Regions from separate parts of the Mesorhizobium sp. M3A.F.Ca.ET.175.01.1.1 genome, predicted to be linked through region 2. Evidence: predicted binding sites of a transcription regulator. Region 2 holds the regulator's gene; each other region holds the start of a gene.
The links. Region 2 encodes LexA, which represses DNA repair genes until DNA is damaged. Its sites were predicted from a motif close to TGTTCNNNNTGTGTTCNG; they were not measured.

Region 1: a site for LexA is predicted at 3,548-3,565, ahead of EN818_RS06920 (helicase-related protein). Genes of this name have one in related genera too.
Region 3: a site for LexA is predicted at 4,477-4,494, ahead of EN818_RS10205 (ATP-dependent helicase). Genes of this name have one in related genera too.

What each region holds. Positions count from the first base shown of each region.
Region 1 covers NZ_SRTP01000002.1:463,285-469,047, forward strand. Annotated here, with positions in the region: gene phaR (polyhydroxyalkanoate synthesis repressor PhaR) at 94-684, opposite strand; gene EN818_RS06910 (acetyl-CoA C-acetyltransferase) at 987-2,171, shown strand; gene phbB (acetoacetyl-CoA reductase) at 2,284-3,009, shown strand; gene EN818_RS06920 (helicase-related protein) at 3,733-5,763, shown strand, end outside.
Region 2 covers NZ_SRTP01000001.1:353,818-359,580, reverse strand. Annotated here, with positions in the region: gene moaC (cyclic pyranopterin monophosphate synthase MoaC) at 1-168, shown strand, start outside; gene glp (gephyrin-like molybdotransferase Glp) at 169-1,374, shown strand; gene lexA (transcriptional repressor LexA) at 1,492-2,232, shown strand; gene EN818_RS01775 (ComEC/Rec2 family competence protein) at 2,226-4,676, opposite strand; gene gltX (glutamate--tRNA ligase) at 4,779-5,763, shown strand, end outside.
Region 3 covers NZ_SRTP01000003.1:465,198-470,960, forward strand. Annotated here, with positions in the region: gene EN818_RS10180 (DinB family protein) at 1-140, shown strand, start outside; gene EN818_RS10185 (GGDEF domain-containing protein) at 230-1,021, shown strand; gene EN818_RS10190 (DUF982 domain-containing protein) at 1,056-1,349, opposite strand; gene EN818_RS10195 (hypothetical protein) at 1,528-1,707, opposite strand; gene EN818_RS10200 (hypothetical protein) at 2,020-2,304, opposite strand; gene EN818_RS10205 (ATP-dependent helicase) at 2,381-4,462, opposite strand; gene EN818_RS32620 (hypothetical protein) at 4,667-4,834, opposite strand; gene EN818_RS10210 (hypothetical protein) at 4,969-5,151, shown strand; gene EN818_RS10215 (LysR substrate-binding domain-containing protein) at 5,476-5,763, opposite strand, start outside.

The sequences.
Region 1 (5,763 bases), on a different contig from region 2:
CTGGATCCTCGGGTCAAGCCCGAGGATGACGAAGCGAGGGGCGTTTTCGGCTAACCACAAACGCGAGCGACCGCCAGAAACGATGGCACACCGTCAGGACATCGTGTCGAGCTTGCGCTGCATCGCTGCGATCTGCGCCTTCAATTCCTGCAGATCGTCGGATTTCTCGTCTTTCTTCGGCGGCTCAGCGGGCGCTGCGGAACCTGGACCGGCCGACGGAAACGGCGTGAACATGCGCATCGCGTTCTGGAACATCTCGACGTTGCGGCGCGTCTGTTCTTCCAGCGCCTTCATCGGTGTCTTCATCATGTCCATCGGCGTCTTGCCGAAGGCGCCCTTCATCTGCTCGCGAAAACGCTCCTGCTCCTTGGAAAAGGCGATCATCGACTGTTCGAGGAAGCTCGGCACGATCATCTGCATCTGGTCGCCGTAAAACGAGATCAGCTGGCGCAGGAACGGGATCGGCAGCATGTTCTGCCCGTCCTTGTTCTCCAGCTCGAAAATGATCTGGGTAAGCACCGGATGCGTGATGTCGTCGCCGGTCTTGGCGTCCTGAACGGTGAACTCCTCGCCCTTCTTGACCATGTCGGCCAGATCCTCGAGCGTCACATAAGTGCTGGTGCCGGTGTTGTAGAGCCGGCGGTTGGCATATTTCTTGATGACGATCGGGTCGTCCTTGGCCATCCGTATCCTCCCCAGGATACCGGCGCATTGAGAGTAAGCAGCCGGTAACGATTGCGCCATCCGTTAAGGATATGCGCAAAAGCGTCGCAATTCCAAGTGGTTTGTGCAGTGCGGCATCAATTAATGCTGCAGAGCCGGGCAGAATATGCTGCGGAGCAGCGGCAGGCGGTGGCCGCGGATCTCCCTGTCCTGCTTGCCGCGCATGACCGCTATGCCGAATTCCGGTTTGACTCGGGGTCCGTAACGGGCAAGAAAAGTCTTCAAAGATACTGAGAAACGACACTCGAAGTCTGGAGAAGAAAATGGCTGCTTCCAATTCAATCGTCGTCGCCAGCGCCGCCCGCACCGCGGTCGGATCCTTCAACGGCAGTTTCGCCGCGACGCCGGCGCATGAGCTCGGCGCCGTGGTGATCAAGGAATTGCTCGCGCGGGCCAACGTCCAGCCCTCGGAAGTCGACGAAGTCATTCTCGGCCAGGTGCTGACCGCGGCCCAGGGACAGAACCCCGCCCGTCAGGCTTCGATCAAGGCCGGCCTGCCCAAGGAGACCACTGCCTGGGGGCTCAACCAGGTTTGCGGCTCCGGCCTCAGGGCAATCGCGCTCGGCATGCAGCAGATCGCTTCCGGCGATGCCAAGGTGATCGTCGCCGGCGGTCAGGAATCGATGTCGCTCTCGCCGCACGCCCAGCATCTGCGCGCCGGCGTCAAGATGGGCGACTACAAGATGATCGACACCATGATCAAGGACGGCTTGTGGGATGCTTTCCACGGCTATCACATGGGCACCACCGCCGAGAACGTCGCCCGCCAGTTCCAGATCACCCGCGACGACCAGGACCAGTTCGCGCTGGCCTCCCAGAACAAGGCCGAGGCGGCACAGAAGGCCGGCAAGTTCAAGGACGAGATCGTCGCGTTCACTGTTGCGGGCAGAAAGGGCGACACCATCGTCGACCAGGACGAATACATCCGCCACGGCGCGACGCTGGATGGCATGACCAAGCTGAAGCCTGCCTTCGACAAGGAAGGCACGGTGACGGCCGGCAACGCCTCCGGCATCAATGACGGCGCCGCCGGCGCACTGCTGATGAGCGAAGCCGAGGCCGCCCGCCGCGGCATCACGCCGCTCGTGCGCATCGCCTCCTGGGCGACCGCCGGCGTCGATCCGACGATCATGGGCACGGGGCCGATCCCGGCGTCGCGCAAGGCGCTGGAAAAGGCCGGCTGGTCGGTCGGCGACCTCGATCTGGTCGAGGCCAACGAAGCCTTCGCCGCGCAGGCCTGCGCCGTCAACAAGGACATGGGCTGGGATCCTGCGATCGTCAACGTCAATGGCGGCGCGATCGCCATCGGCCATCCGATCGGCGCCTCCGGCGCCCGCGTCTTCAACACGCTGGTGTTTGAGATGCGTCGCCGCGGCGCCAAGAAGGGTCTCGCGACGCTGTGCATCGGCGGCGGCATGGGCGTCGCCATGTGCGTGGAAGCGCTCTGAGAAAAGAGTGAATGGTGAATGGCAAAATGGTGAATGGCCGGTCGCGACCGTCATGAACCCGTTCGCTATTCACCATTGACCATTCACCAGATCTTTAGGGAGAGGAAATTTCATGAGCAAGGTAGCAATCGTCACGGGCGGATCGCGCGGTATCGGTGCGGCGATATCGGTGGCCTTGAAGAATGCCGGCTATTCGGTTGCCGCGAACTATGCCGGCAATGACGCGGCGGCCGAGAAGTTCAAGGCCGAGACCGGCATCCCGGTCTACAAATGGTCGGTCGCAGACTACGACGCCTGCGCGGCCGGCATCAAGCAGGTCGAGGCCGATCTCGGTCCGGTCGGCGTGCTGGTCAACAATGCCGGCATTACCCGCGACGCCATGTTCCACAAAATGACGCCCGCCCAATGGAAGGAAGTCGTCGACACCAATCTCTCCGGCGTCTTCAACATGACGCATCCGCTGTGGGGCGGCATGCGCGACCGCAAGTTCGGCCGCGTCATCACCATTTCCTCCATCAATGGCCAGAAGGGGCAGGCCGGCCAGGCCAACTACTCCGCCGCCAAGGCCGGCGACATCGGCTTCTCCAAGGCGCTGGCCCAGGAAGGCGCGCGCGCAGGCATCACCGTCAACGTCATCTGCCCCGGCTACATCGCCACCGAGATGGTCAAGGCGATCGACGAGAAGGTGCTCAACGAGCGTATCATCCCGCAGATCCCGGTCGGCCGCCTCGGCGAGCCGGAAGAGATCGCGCGTTGCGTCGTCTTCCTGGCGTCCGACGAAGCCGGCTTCATCACCGGCTCGACGATCACCGCCAATGGCGGCCAGTATTTCGCCTGAGATCTTGTTCGCCTGATTTCCTTCGACATCGCTGGCAGGCGGTCCGGAGCAACCGGGCCGCCTGTTTCGTTGGCGCCGCCAGGCTGGTCGCGGCGCATGCCTCAAGACGGCACGCAAAGGTTAACGGCCGCGCGGCGGCCTGTGCGAAAGCCTGTTCACAAGCTGTGAATTATCGGTGCGCAAGCTGTGCACAACACCATATCTGGGGGTGAACAAACCGGGAAAACTTGCAGATCGCTGATTCGTCGCCGATTCGTTCCGGGTTTGGCCGGAACGTTAACGCGACGGCCCCGAAATGACGCCTGAATTGTTAACGTCGATTAAGAAACGTCAATAATTTCATAACCTTGACAGCAACGCGCGGGGAGGTCGCCAGCCCTCGCCGGCAAAGGTTAACGCCGCGCCGGAAGGTGGCTCGTCCAAGCACGAAACGGGCCAATCCGGGGATTCAGCATGTGGTAAGACTCATCGTCAAAAAATCCACATATAGCCGTGAACAAACCCTGAATCAGGACGAGTCAGCGATTCGTCGCCGATTCGTTCCAGACTCGTTCCAACGGTTAATCGGCAGCGGTTTCTGACAGCGAATTGCAGCATCGCCGGCCTCCGCCGGAACAATTCCGCTTTCGCTTCGCGTCCGAAATCCCTATGTGTCGCCTGTCACACGCGGCGGCACCGCAGCGTTCCCGACAACAAGCGGCAGAAAGCCTCATTTCCGAGCCGATGAACATTCAGCCGAAACATACTAAGCCGCTGATCCTTTCGGGCCGCGACGTGACGGCCGTGCTGGGGCCGACCAACACCGGCAAAACCCATCTCGCCATCGAGCGCATGGTGGCGCACGAGACCGGCGTCATCGGCCTGCCGCTGAGGCTGCTCGCCCGCGAGGTCTATACCCGCGTTTGCGAGAAGGTCGGCGCCCACAAGGTGGCGCTGATCACCGGCGAGGAGAAGATCGTCCCGGCGAGCGCGAAATATTCGGTCTGCACCGTCGAGGCCATGCCGCGCGAGACCGACGCTGCCTTCGTGGCCATCGACGAGGTGCAACTCGCCGGCGACCTCGAACGCGGCCACATCTTCACCGACCGCATCCTGCATCTGCGCGGTCGCCAGGAGACACTGCTGCTGGGCGCCGCAACCATGCACGGCATCCTGCAGAAACTGCTGAAGGGCGTGTCGGTGGTGACGCGGCCACGGCTGTCGCACCTGGCCTATGCCGGCTCGAAGAAGCTCACCCGCCTGCCGCGGCGCACGGCGATCGTCGCCTTCTCCGCCGACGAAGTCTACGCCATCGCCGAACTGATCCGCCGCCAGCAGGGCGGTGCCGCCGTCGTGCTCGGTGCGCTCTCGCCCCGCACCCGCAATGCCCAGGTGGCGCTGTTCCAGTCGGGCGACGTCGATTATCTCGTCGCCACCGACGCCATCGGCATGGGGCTGAACCTCGATCTCGAGCACGTCGCCTTTGCCCAGAACCGCAAGTTCGACGGCTATCAATATCGCAATCTGACCGCCGCCGAGCTCGGCCAGATCGCCGGCCGCGCCGGCCGGCACCTGCGCGACGGCACGTTCGGCGTCACCGGCCAGGTCGACCCGTTCGACGAGGATCTGGTCAAGAAGATCGAGGCGCACGATTTCGACCCGGTGAAGGTGCTGCAGTGGCGCACCGCCGATTTCGATTTCGCCAGCCTCGACGCGCTGAAGCGCTCGATCGAGACCAACGCGCCGGTCGAAGGCCTGACGCGCGCCCTTCCGGCAGTAGACGCCCAGGCGCTCGAGCACCTGTCTCGTGACGCGGATATCCGCGCGCTCGCCAACAGCCCCGAGCGCGTGGCGCTGCTCTGGGAGGCCTGCGCCCTGCCGGACTACCGCAAGATCGCGCCCGCTCAGCACGCCGACCTCATCGCCTCGATCTACATGGATCTTGCCCGCCATGGCCATGTCGATGAGAACTACATGGCCGAGCAGGTTCGGCGCGCCGACACCACGGACGGCGATATCGACACGCTGTCGCACCGGATCGCCCAGATCCGCACCTGGACCTTCGTCTCCAACCGCCCAGGCTGGCTGGCCGATCAGGCACACTGGCGGGAAAAGACACGCGAAATCGAAGACAGATTGTCCGATGCGTTGCATGAGCGGTTGACGAAACGCTTCGTAGACCGCAGGACTTCCGTCCTCATGCGGCGCCTTAGAGAAAATACCATGCCTGAAGCCGAAATCAGCCCAACCGGAACCGTCCTCGTCGAAGGCCATCATGTCGGCGAGTTGCAGGGTTTCCGCTTCACCGCCGACCAGAGCGCCGGCGGCGAGGACGCCAAGGCGGTGCGCACCGCCGCGCAGAAGGCGCTTGCGGCCGAGTTCGAGGCACGCGCCGAACGCTTTGCCGCCTGCGCCAATGGCGACCTGGCGCTTGGCTCGGACGGCATCCTGCGCTGGATCGGCGCCCCCATCGGCACACTGGTTTCCGGCGACGAAGCGTTGAAGCCGCGGCTGGTGCTGCTCGCCGACGAGCAGCTCACCGGCCCGGCCCGCGACAAGGTGGCAGCGCGCGCCGAGCGCTTCGTCAACTACCAGATCGAATCCCTCCTGAAGCCACTGGTCGACCTCAAGAACGCCGAGCAGCTCACCGGCATCGGCCGCGGCATCGCCTTCCAGCTCGTCGAGCATTTCGGCCTCATCAATCGCCGCGATATCGCCGACGAGATGAAGTCGCTCGACCAGGAAGGACGTGCGGCGCTGCGCCGGCTTGGCGTG
Region 2 (5,763 bases):
GTCACCGGCAAGACAGGTGTGGAGATGGAAGCGCTGACCGCGGCATCGGTCGCCTGCCTCACTATCTACGACATGGCCAAGGCGGCCGACCGCGCCATGGTGATTTCCGGCATACGGCTGGTCGAGAAGACTGGCGGCAAGTCGGGCGACTACAAGGCAGGTGCCTAAATGGCGTTGGTGCCAGTCGCGGAGGCGCTCGAACGCCTGCTGGAAGGCGCCGCGCCACTGCCGGGTGAAAGCGTTCCGCTCGCCGATGCGGCAGGCCGTGTGCTGGCCGAGCCGGTGCTGGCGCTGCGCACCCAACCGCCCTTCGATGCTTCCGCAATGGACGGCTATGCCGCACGCTCCGCGGATGTGGCGTCGGTGCCGGCGCGTCTCTCCGTGATCGGCATGGCATCCGCCGGGCGCGGCTTCGCGGGGTCAGTCGGCCAGGGCGAGGCCGTCCGGATCTTTACGGGCGCACCAGTCCCCGAAGGCGCCGACACGATTGTCATCCAGGAGAACGTGCGCGACATCGGTGGCGGCAGCATCGAGGTGACCGAACCGACCAAAGCGGGCCGCAATATCCGCCTCCGCGGACTGGACTTCGGCCAGGGCGACATGCTGCTCGAGAAAGGTCGCCTGCTCGATCCGGCAGCACTTTCACTCGCGGCATCTGCCAATCATGCAAATGTCAATGTCGTCCGGCGGCCGCTGGTCGCGATCATCGCCACCGGCGACGAATTGCAGCCGCCCGGCAGCGAACTTGGACCCGACCAGATCATCTCGTCCAACGCCTATGGTGTCGCCGCCGTGGCGCAATCGGTTGGAGCACGCGCGCTCGACCTCGGCATCGCCGCGGACCGGCACGAAGCGATCGCAGCTCTGGTCAGGAAGGCCGTAGCGGCCGGCGCCGATGTCATCGTGACGCTCGGCGGCGCCTCGGTCGGCGACCACGATCTGATCCATGGCGTGCTGACCGGCGAAGGCATGCAGCTCGATTTCTGGAAAATCGCCATGCGGCCCGGCAAGCCATTGATGTTCGGCCGCCTCGGCAATACCCGCTGCATCGGCCTGCCTGGGAATCCGGTCGCAAGCCTTGTCTGCTCGCAGCTGTTCGTGAAGCCGCTTCTGGCGCGCCTCGCAGGCCGCAGCTTCAGCCAGGACGTTCGCAGGGCTCGGCTGGGCGCCGCATTGCGGGCCAACGATGTCAGGCAGGACTATGTGCGTGCCGTTGTGCGCGACGATCGCGGAGCGTTGGTTGCGACTCCGTTCGGCATCCAGGATTCCTCGATGCTGAGAATGCTGGCCGATGCCAACGGCTTGATCGTGCGCGAACCTTTTGCGCCGGCAGCTGAAGCCGGCGCCGAATGCAGCGTGCTGATGCTACGCTGAACAAAACGTCAACACATTCATTAAACTTTAAACGGTTGCGGAACACAACTGGAACAGATAGTGTTTGTTCTGGGTTTGTTTTTCCGATTCTGGTTCCAGAACCCGTTGGGGGCCGCCATGCTGACGCGTAAACAACATGAACTGCTGATGTTCATCCATGAACGGCTCAAGGAAAGCGGCATTCCGCCGTCTTTCGACGAGATGAAGGAGGCGCTCGACCTTGCCTCGAAGTCGGGCATCCATCGGCTGATCACGGCGCTGGAAGAGCGCGGCTTCATACGCCGGCTGCCGAACCGGGCGCGCGCGCTCGAAGTGCTGCGGCTGCCCGATTCGATCGCGCCCGGCCTCAACGCCGCCAAGAAGTTTTCGCCGAGCGTCATCCAGGGAAGCCTCGGACAAGGCAATCTCGGCCGGCAGATCAAGCCGGCGGCGCCCTCGCGCACACCCGCACCCAGCAATGACGATGACGCTGTTTCGGCGGTGTCCATTCCGGTGATGGGCCGTATCGCCGCCGGTGTGCCGATCGACGCCATCCAGCACCAGACGCATTCGATCACAGTGCCGCCGGACATGATCGCCGGCGGCGAGCACTATGCCTTGGAAGTCAAAGGCGACTCGATGATCGAGGCCGGCATCTTCGACGGCGATACGGTCATCATCCGCAACGCCAATACGGCGAGCCCCGGTGAGATCGTTGTGGCGCTGGTCGATGATGAGGAAGCGACGTTGAAGCGCTTCCGCCGCAAGGGCGCTTCGATTGCGCTGGAAGCCGCCAATCCGGCCTATGAGACCCGCATCTTCGGGCCGGACCGGGTCAAGGTTCAGGGCAGGCTCGTCGGGCTGATCCGCCGTTACTGAGCGGTTTGTGGCTTGGCGTCGGGCTTTTCGGGCCGCTTGTAAGGCGGCAGCCCCCTTGCCTCGCGCGAGTATTTTCGCTGCTCATGCCAGGGCCGATAGGGCCTGTGGACGGCATACTGAATCTCGGCTCGCGCGGTTGCCGATTGCGGGTCGAAGAAGACGGCAGCGCTTCCGTCGCGTGCCAATTGCCGCTTGGTCACGACGAGGATTCGGGGATCCCGGCAAGGATTGTAGGCCGTGGCGTCATTGATGACGATGAGATCGGCGAAGCCGCAGGCCGGCTTGGCGCTGTCGCGATTCTCTGCGAGCGCGACGATCGCACCGGAAGGATGCCGGCCGATGCAGAGGTCGCCGGTGCAATAGAAGGGCGAACCCGGCGGCAGGTCGACAGGATCGGCGATGTCCGTCGTCCCGTTTGCGAATGTCTCGGGCGGCACGATCGTTTCGGCCAGCAGCGCCCGTTTCCAGTTGTCGGTTATGAACTCGTTCGAGCTTGCTCGATTGATGGCGAGTTCGCCGCCGCCGATCGGCATCGCAACCAGATGCGCATCCTCGGAGATGAGCACATCCGGGGTACGGACATGCGGAATGGCCAACAAGGCCGCAATCGCGAAGGGAACGGCGCCGAGCCTGAGCCAGGTGGTCGCCATGGTCGCGATGACCAGCGCGACCGTCGCCAGCAGCACAGACTGTATCGAGATCAACCCCACTGCATCCACTGGTGAACGTTCGGAAAACCATCCCGAGATGGCGACCATCGCCGTCAGGCCTTTGCCCATCACATAGAGGAAAGGCCCGTCGAAGCCGAACGGCATCATCAGCACGCTGAAGACCGCGAACGGCATGACAACCAGCGAGACGATCGGCATCACTGCCAGATTGGCCAGCAGGCTGAGCGGCGATACGCGCTGGAAATGCCAGATGGCAAACAGCGCCGTTGCGCTTCCGGCGATGATTGATGTCATCGCGCCGCCGCCCACGCCAACCGCCAGCTTCCGGGACAGGTATCCGAGAAACGAGCGCTTTGCCGGTGGCGCTCTCACTTTGTCGGCGCGGTAGTCAGCCCAACCGGCATAGGCGCCGACAAGGGCGGCGGTCGCGGCGAACGACATCTGAAAACTTGGGCCGACCACTTCATGCGGCGAAACCACGATCACCGCGATTGCCGAAATCGCCAGGTTGCGCATGGTCAGCGCCGCCCGGTCGAAGACAACGGCAACCAGCATCACCGCCAGCATGATGAAGCTTCGTTCGGCGGCCACAACGATGCCGGAAATGACCAGATAGGCTGCAATCGACAGCAGCGCGATCGCCGCAGCATATTTCTTGACCGGCCGGCGGGAAGAGAAATCGGGAAGCAGCGCGAAGGCGCCGCGCAGCAAAAGCATGATCGTGCCGGCGACCAGCGCCATGTGCAGTCCCGAAATCGAGATGATGTGGTAGATGCCGGTCCTTCGCATCGCCTCGTTGATGTCTTCTGGAATGCCGGCGCGAACGCCAACGATCAGCGCCGCCGCGATCTCGCCTTCGGGACCGCCGACGGTGCTTCTGATGTGATCGGCAATGGTCTCGCGCGCGTTTTCTATTGCGGACGCGGTGCGTGCGCCGAACGGTGCCTCCGTTGCCGTCACAACCTTCGGATCGCCCAGGAAAAACCCGCTGGCGCCGATACCAGAAAAATAGCTGTCGAAGGAAAAGTCGTAGCTGTCGGGGCGAACGGGGCCTGTTGGCGATAATAGGCGTGCATAACCCGTCACCAGCGATCCAGCCGTCAAGCCTGGCGGGATCCGCCGTGCCGAAAGTCGGACGCGGTCGGGTGCATAGCGCAGCTTCGGGTGCGCGGTTGAGACCAGGTCGATGGTCAGCCTTACGCGGCCATTGGCCATCGGCTCCGCGATGACGACGCGACCTGTCAGCCTTGTCTGGATTTCGCCGCCGAGCATCGGCGTTGCCGCTCGCAAAGTCTCGACCTTCGCAGCGACAAAGCCGACCGCGCAAAACAGCGCGGCCATGAAGAGCAGATGCGTCTTCGGCCAGGAGCGCGAAACCGCGGCGCAGGCGGCCATAAGCGCGACTGTCGCCAGCGGCCTGTAGAGATCTGGTTCCGTAGACAGCGAGAAGTAGAGGATCACGCCGGCGGCAAGGAAAACCGGCACGAGCAGGAAGCCAATGCCGCGATCCAGCTCCTTCGTGCCTGCGGCAGCGACGCTTTGGCCGAACGCGGACAATGAGGCACGGCGGAACTGCCGGCGGACGCGATCGATGGTGGCCGGCGGAGGGCGGTCGACCGTGCCGTCGGGAGAAACAATCTGCGCAGGCTGGCGCGGCTCCAGGAGCAAGACCGGTCCTGCTTCAATCGGCGCAGTGCCGGCAAACAGCAGGCGTTCGCTGACGCCAGCTGCCGTCCCACCGCCATCCTCCGCACCCCGGCCACGTCCAGCCATCGGGCCTGCCCCTTGCGCCCCAGACCTCCTATGCTACATGAACGCCGTCCGCGCGAAAGCCCGCCGCAATCACGCCTGCTTCAGTGCTTCTTCGAGAGTCCCATGTCCGACAAGGTCGTCACCCGCTTTGCCCCCTCGCCCACAGGCTACCTGCACATCGGCGGGGCGCGCACCGCGCTGTTCAACTGGCTCTACGCCAAGCACACGGGCGGCACGATGCTGCTGCGCATCGAAGACACCGATCGTGAGCGCTCCACCGAGGCCGCGACCGCTGCAATCCTTGATGGATTGACCTGGCTCGGTCTTTCATGGGACGGCGAGGCGGTTTCGCAGTTCGAGCGCGCGCCGCGCCACCGCGAGGTGGCCGAGGAGCTCGTGCGCCTGGGCAAGGCCTATTACAGCTACGAAACCCCGGCAGAACTCGAGGCGATGCGTGAGGCGGCGCGCGCCAAGGGCCTGCCGCCGCGCTACAACGGACAGTGGCGCGACCGCGACCCGTCCGAGGCGCCCGCCGGCGTCAGGGGCGCGATCCGCATCAAGGCGCCGACCGAGGGGGAAACCGTGGTTCACGACCGCGTGCAGGGCGAGGTGCGCTTTCCGAACAAGGATCTCGACGACTTCATCATCCTGCGTTCGGACGGCAATCCGACCTATATGCATGCCGTCGTCGTCGACGATCACGATATGGGCGTCACCCACATCATCCGTGGCGACGATCATTTGACCAACGCTGCGCGCCAGACCGTGATCTACAACGCCATGGGCTGGGCCGTGCCGTCGATGTCGCACATCCCGCTGATCCATGGCGCCGACGGCGCCAAGTTGTCGAAACGCCACGGCGCGCTCGGCGTCGAAGCCTATCGCGCCATGGGCTATTTGCCTGAAGCGCTGCTCAACTATCTGGCCAGGCTCGGCTGGAGCCATGGGGACGATGAGGTGATGTCGATCAAGGACATGGTCTCATGGTTCGACATCGGCGATGTCAACAAGGGCGCGGCCCGGTTCGACTTCGCCAAGCTCGAGGCGCTGAACGGCGTTCATATCCGCAGGATGGACGATCAGGCTCTCCTGGACATCTTCGTCGCCA
Region 3 (5,763 bases), on a different contig from region 2:
CGGCGCTCAGCCACTTCTTCAACCATCAGACCCACCATCGCGGCCAGGCGCATATGTGCCTCACCGTGCTCGGCCGGCCGTCCGTGCCGCTCGACCTCGTGCTGTTCCAGCGCTCCGAGGAAGGTCGCGCCTACGCCTGACCGGCCGCTGGCCATCGCATCGGTGTCGGTATGTTAGGACTTCTTTTGTTCTCTCGCTTCACAATAGGCCATTGCAGCAGGAGAAAGGCATGCGCATCGATTTGTCCCCGACGAGTTGGGGCAGGGTCATTGTGGTCACGGTTGCCGGCACGGCGTTCTTCATCGGCGCCGCCTTCTTCGTCGATTCCTACAATTTCCCATCGCTGTCGCCGGAGGCGCTGCTGTGGGCGAAGCTCACCGATCTGTTCCTGCCGCTCATCCTCGGCGGTTCGTTCCTGTTCTTCCTGATGTGGAAGATGCGCCAGCTGGCGATCACCCAGAAGGAGCTCACCATTGTTGCGGCGACCGACAGCCTGACGGCGGTCTTCAACCGCGGCGCGTTCTCCATGCTGGTCGAAGCCTATCTGGAGAAGGCCCGCAGCCACGCGGTCGCCGACACCGGCGCGCTGCTGATCGTCGATGCCGATCACTTCAAGTCGATCAACGACCGCCTCGGCCACGACTGCGGCGATCAGGCGCTCAAGATCATCGCCAACACGATCAAGGCGCAGCTGCGCGGCGCCGACATCGTCGGCCGCATCGGCGGCGAGGAGTTCGCGGTCTTCCTTCCCGGCGCCGACGCCTCGCGTTCCTGGCTGGTCGCCGAAGGCATCAGGCGGCGCATCCGCGAGATCGAATTCTCGCATGAAGGTCGGCCGTGCCCGCTTTCGGTCAGCATCGGCGGCATCGCCTTCAGCGGCATCACGACCTATGCCGACATGTTCCAGATCGCGGACAAGCATCTCTACAAGGCGAAATCGAATGGCCGCGACCAGGTGAGCGTCGAGGCCTCCGGCCCGCGCGGCGTGGCGGCAGACGACACGTCCGGCACGGTTCACTGAAGTCTTTCAGGTAACGCCGTAAGGCAGCAATATGTCAGGCGGCAAAGCCGTCATGGCCGCGTGTGACCGCAACCGGCGGCAGGTCCGCAGGCCACAGGATGCCGGCCGTCACCGCGAAGGTGATCAGCGCGTCGCGGGCCGCCTCGGCCGGGATTTCTCCCGCACGCGCGGCCTCGCAGGCCTCGGCCGCGGCGCCATAGCTCAGGCGCCGGCGCGAGGGCGCGAACTCGGTCAGGAACTCATGCATCTCGGACAGCGAGGCGATCATGCGCTTATGGCCGGCGCCGACACTGACCGCGACCGGGGTGAAGAACATCCTGTCGTACATGCTTGCCTCTCGAATGGAAGCGGAGGATGGCGGGACCGCCATCCTCCGGTCTTGGGTAGGACGCCCAACAACGCGCCTTGCGGGACGAAGTTCCATGCCGGGAAGCCATTTTGTGGGACGCGAGAGCGAGGCTGGGCAGGAGCAGGCAAGCCGTCCCCGAAGAATACCAGCGGTACGTTTACTGCGCTGTTCCGATCGTCGTGTCGGGGGTTGAGGCGGAGCCCTGATAGTGCGGCGAAAGCAGAAGGAACAGGATGGCGACTCCGGCGACGACCGCCGCAACGGTATTGACGAAAACCCGACCGGCCAGACCGGCCAGCCGCTGCCGCCAGCTCATAGCCGAAGGGATGAAACGCATTGTCCGTTTCTCCTCGTTTACGTCAGGCTGCCGCTCCTCTCCGCCAGCGGCAGCCTGGGCACGCCCCGCCGAACTTGCCGGTCTGCAATCCTGCAAGTCGTTGCGAGCCGCAGACCCTGTCCTGAAGATCGGCCGCCATGGCGAGTATAACCGTCTTCGGATCTGCCCATTGTACCAGGACCTGCAAACGCAAATGAACAGCGCAATCGAAGGTTCCATCGCTCGCGCCGAAGATGACGGGCGTCTTTCCGAACGCGAAGTGAATACGCGATAAAAACACCCCCGACCGGATATATGGAAGTCTATATTAGTCTATTCGGTCGCGCTCTCGGTGCGCGTCACCAGGTAGTCGGTAGAAGTCGCGTGAGAGCCGTTGCCGCGGGTGACGCGTACCACGGCGACACCCTGGCCGGAGGCGAGGCCCTTTACCGTTCGACACCTGCCGATCATATTTGTGCCCTCGAGCCGGGCGAGCAGGGCGGCGGCGCATTGGTTCATCCCGCCATAGATGGCCGGCCGCGTCTCAGCCCGGTGACAGGACTGCATGTCGGGGCTGCAAGAAAGCAGGATCAGCGCCACTACAGCTGTCGGCTCCATCGACGCGCTCCGTTGATGGGCGAAGAACGCCGATCCGGGCCTTTGGTTGCCGCATGGCCGTGCCGAAACTGGAAGCCTATTTCCACATGCCGCGCATGCGAGCGCCGAGATCGACCTTGACCGCAGGCCTGGCGCGCGGGTCGTTGGTCATCCGCGCGCTGGCCCAGGACGACTGCTCGAAGGCGGCAAGCATCGAGGCCGGGATGAAGCGGGTGCGCGAGGCGTAGACGTGGCGGTCGCCGCGCGCCGGCTGGTTATGCGGGTAGAACCGCTGCGGCACGACAAGGTGCAGGCTGTCCTTGGCCCGCGTCATCGCCACATAGAGAAGCCTGCGTTCCTCCTCGATGTCTTCCTTGGTGCCGACGCCGAGATCGGCCGGGATGCAGCCGTCGACCGTGTTGAGCAGGAAGACGTTCTTCCACTCCTGGCCCTTGGCCGAATGGATGGTCGACAGGATCAGGTAATCCTCGTCGCGGTGCGGCGGGCCGGCCTGGTCGCTGGTGGCGTCCGGCGGGTCGAGCGTCAACTCGGTCAGGAAACGTTCGCGCGAGGGATAGCCGGACGCGATCTGCTCCAGCTGCAGCAGGTCCGCGCGGCGCGTGATCGCATCCTCGTGAATGCGTTCAAGATGCGGCTCGTACCAGAGCCGGACCCGTTCGAGGTCGGCCGGCCATTTAGCGCCGGCCCTGAGACTGCTGTAGATACCGAGAAAGACCGGCCAATCTTCAGCCGCGCGCTGCGGCGGCCGGAAGCGGGCGAGGCCCATCGTCTCGTCCAGCGACGTCGCCATCGCCTCGATGATCTGCGAAGCGGCGGACGGACCGATGCCCGGCATCAACTGCAGCACGCGGAAGCCGGCGACGCGGTCGCGCGGGTTCTCGGCAAAGCGCAGCATCGCCAGCATGTCCTTGACGTGGGCGGCGTCGAGGAATTTCAGCCCGCCGAATTTCACGAAAGGGATATTGCGGCGCGTGAGCTCGACCTCCAGCGGCCCGCTGTGATGCGAGGCGCGGAAGAGCACGGCCTGCGCCTTCAGCGCCGTGCCGGCCTCGCGCTCGGCCAGGATCGCCTGGCAGACGTAATCGGCCTGCTCGGCCTCGTCGCGCACGCTGACCAGTTGCGGCTTGTGCGACGATCTGCGCTCGGTCCACAGGTTCTTGGTGAAGCGCTCGGTGGCTTCGCCGATCACCGCATTGGCGGCGGCAAGGATGGTCTCGGTCGAGCGGTAGTTGCGCTCCAGCATCACGACCGAGGCGCCTTGCGCGAACTGCTTTGGGAAATCCAGGATGTTGCGCACTTCGGCGGCACGGAAGGAATAGATCGACTGGGCGTCGTCGCCCACCACCGTCAGCCCGGCGCCATCCGGCTTCAATGCCAGGAGAATAGAGGCCTGCAGCCGGTTGGTGTCCTGGTATTCATCGACCAGCACGTGATCGAAGCGGGAGCCGAGATGCGCCGCGATCTCCGGCTCCGCCGCCATCTGCGCCCAGTAGAGCAAGAGGTCGTCGTAATCGAGCACGTTCTGCGCCTGCTTGGCCTCGACATAGGCCGCGAACAGGGCCTTCAGCTGGTCCGTCCAGCCGGCGCACCAGGGAAAGGCGGAGCCCAGCACCTCGCCGAGCGGCGCCTGCGCGTTGACGGCGCGCGAATAGATCTGCAGGCACGTGCCCTTGGTCGGGAAGCGGCTCTCGGTCTTGGAAAATCCGAGTTCGTGCCGGGCCAGATTCATCAGATCGGCCGAATCCTCGCGGTCGTGGATGGTGAAGGCGGGATCGAGCCCGATCTGCTCGGCATAGTCGCGCAGCAGCCTGGCGCCGATGCCGTGGAAGGTGCCGGCCCAGGAGAGCGCGTCGGCGATGATGGCGGCGTCGCGGCCAAGCACCTCGCCGGCGATGCGCTCGACGCGCTTGGCCATCTCGGCCGCGGCACGGCGTGAAAACGTCATCAGCAGGATGCGGCGCGGATCGGCGCCCTTGACGATCAGATGGGCGACGCGATGTGCCAGCGTATTGGTCTTGCCGGAGCCGGCGCCGGCGATCACCAGCAGCGGCGCCGCCACCTTGCCGTCGCCATGCACCACCGCCAGCCGCTGCTCGTCATTCAGCCGCGCGAGATAGGCGGGCGCCTCGAAGGACGAATCACGAGCGGCGATGTTCATCGCCCATCAAGCATCGTTTCCGCTTTGTTCGCAACGGGGATCTCCCTCCTTGAGGGGGAGATGTCGCCAAAGGCGACAGAGGGGGTCGCCGCGCGTGAAGCGCCGGCGCTGTCGTACTTCCGAGAAGGAGCGCCGCGCTCGACGCGAGACGACCCCCTCTGGCCTGTCGGCCATCTCCCCCTCAAGAGGGGAGAACAGCTGTGTCTACCGCTTCGGCTCCACTCCCATCGCCGCCGACTGGCGCCGCAGCGCGCGCCGCTCGTCGCCAGGCATCTCCAGCGGTGCGACGTCGCCGGGCACTTCCTCGATGATCCTCATCGTGACGCGGTAGGCGGTATAGGCGAATAGGCCGGTGAGCAACAGGCGGATCATGACCATCTCCTGATTTGGCTTCGAGCGGGCTCGGTGTTCAACCGGGCATGTGCCGGTTGGTTCCCCGTTCCACGCAACCAAACCGCCAGCGCTTCGTTTGCCCAGTGAAAAGGGGCGAACGAGAGGAGGTCGTCATGAAGAAGCTTCCTGTGCTGCTGGCCTTTGCGGCAGGGCTCGCGCTCGCCGCCTGCGACAACAGCGTGCAACCCACCAAGGCGCCGAGCGACACCGTCGACAAGAATCCTCAGGTCGACAAGAACCCGGTGCCGCAGTCGACCACCGGCGGCGATCAGCCCGGCACGCCACCGAAGCAGTGACGCCGCGCAATCGCCAGCCATAGTCGAATGAAAGTCGCCGGCAAGAGAAAGGCCGGCGCTGCTTGGGAGGAAGCTGGGAAGCGCCGGCCAAGCGGGAAAATCAGGCCCGCCGCACAAAACACCATAGCTGAGTCTTGCCGCCGGGTCAGCGGCGCGCCGCGGAAGACCTGTTGAAGGTGGTCAGAAATTCCAGCGATTGTGTGAAATCTACAACAAATGTCCTGAGCTGGTCCCAGGCATTGGTGCTGCCGGTTCATTGTAGAAGATCGAACACATAGCCTGGTATGCTGTGCGTTCTTGAATGTCTAAACTTGCACGGGTGCCTTACGCCATCGCTGCCCGTCTTACGGGCAGGTTCGTGATCTCGACGTCCAATTGGCGCTGCGTCAGCGCCGCTTCGGCCATGATCCACTGCTTGAACAAGCTCACCTTGCGGGCGCCAATCGCCTTGCCAGGGCAGACGAAATACCAGCCGGCGCTGTTGGGATGGTGCACCGCGAACGGCGCCACCAGCCGCTCGGCGCGGATGTCGCTTGCCATGTAGGCGCGGTTGGCGACCGCAAAGCCCATCCCGGCGTTGGCCGCTTCATAGGACATCATGCAGGAATCGAA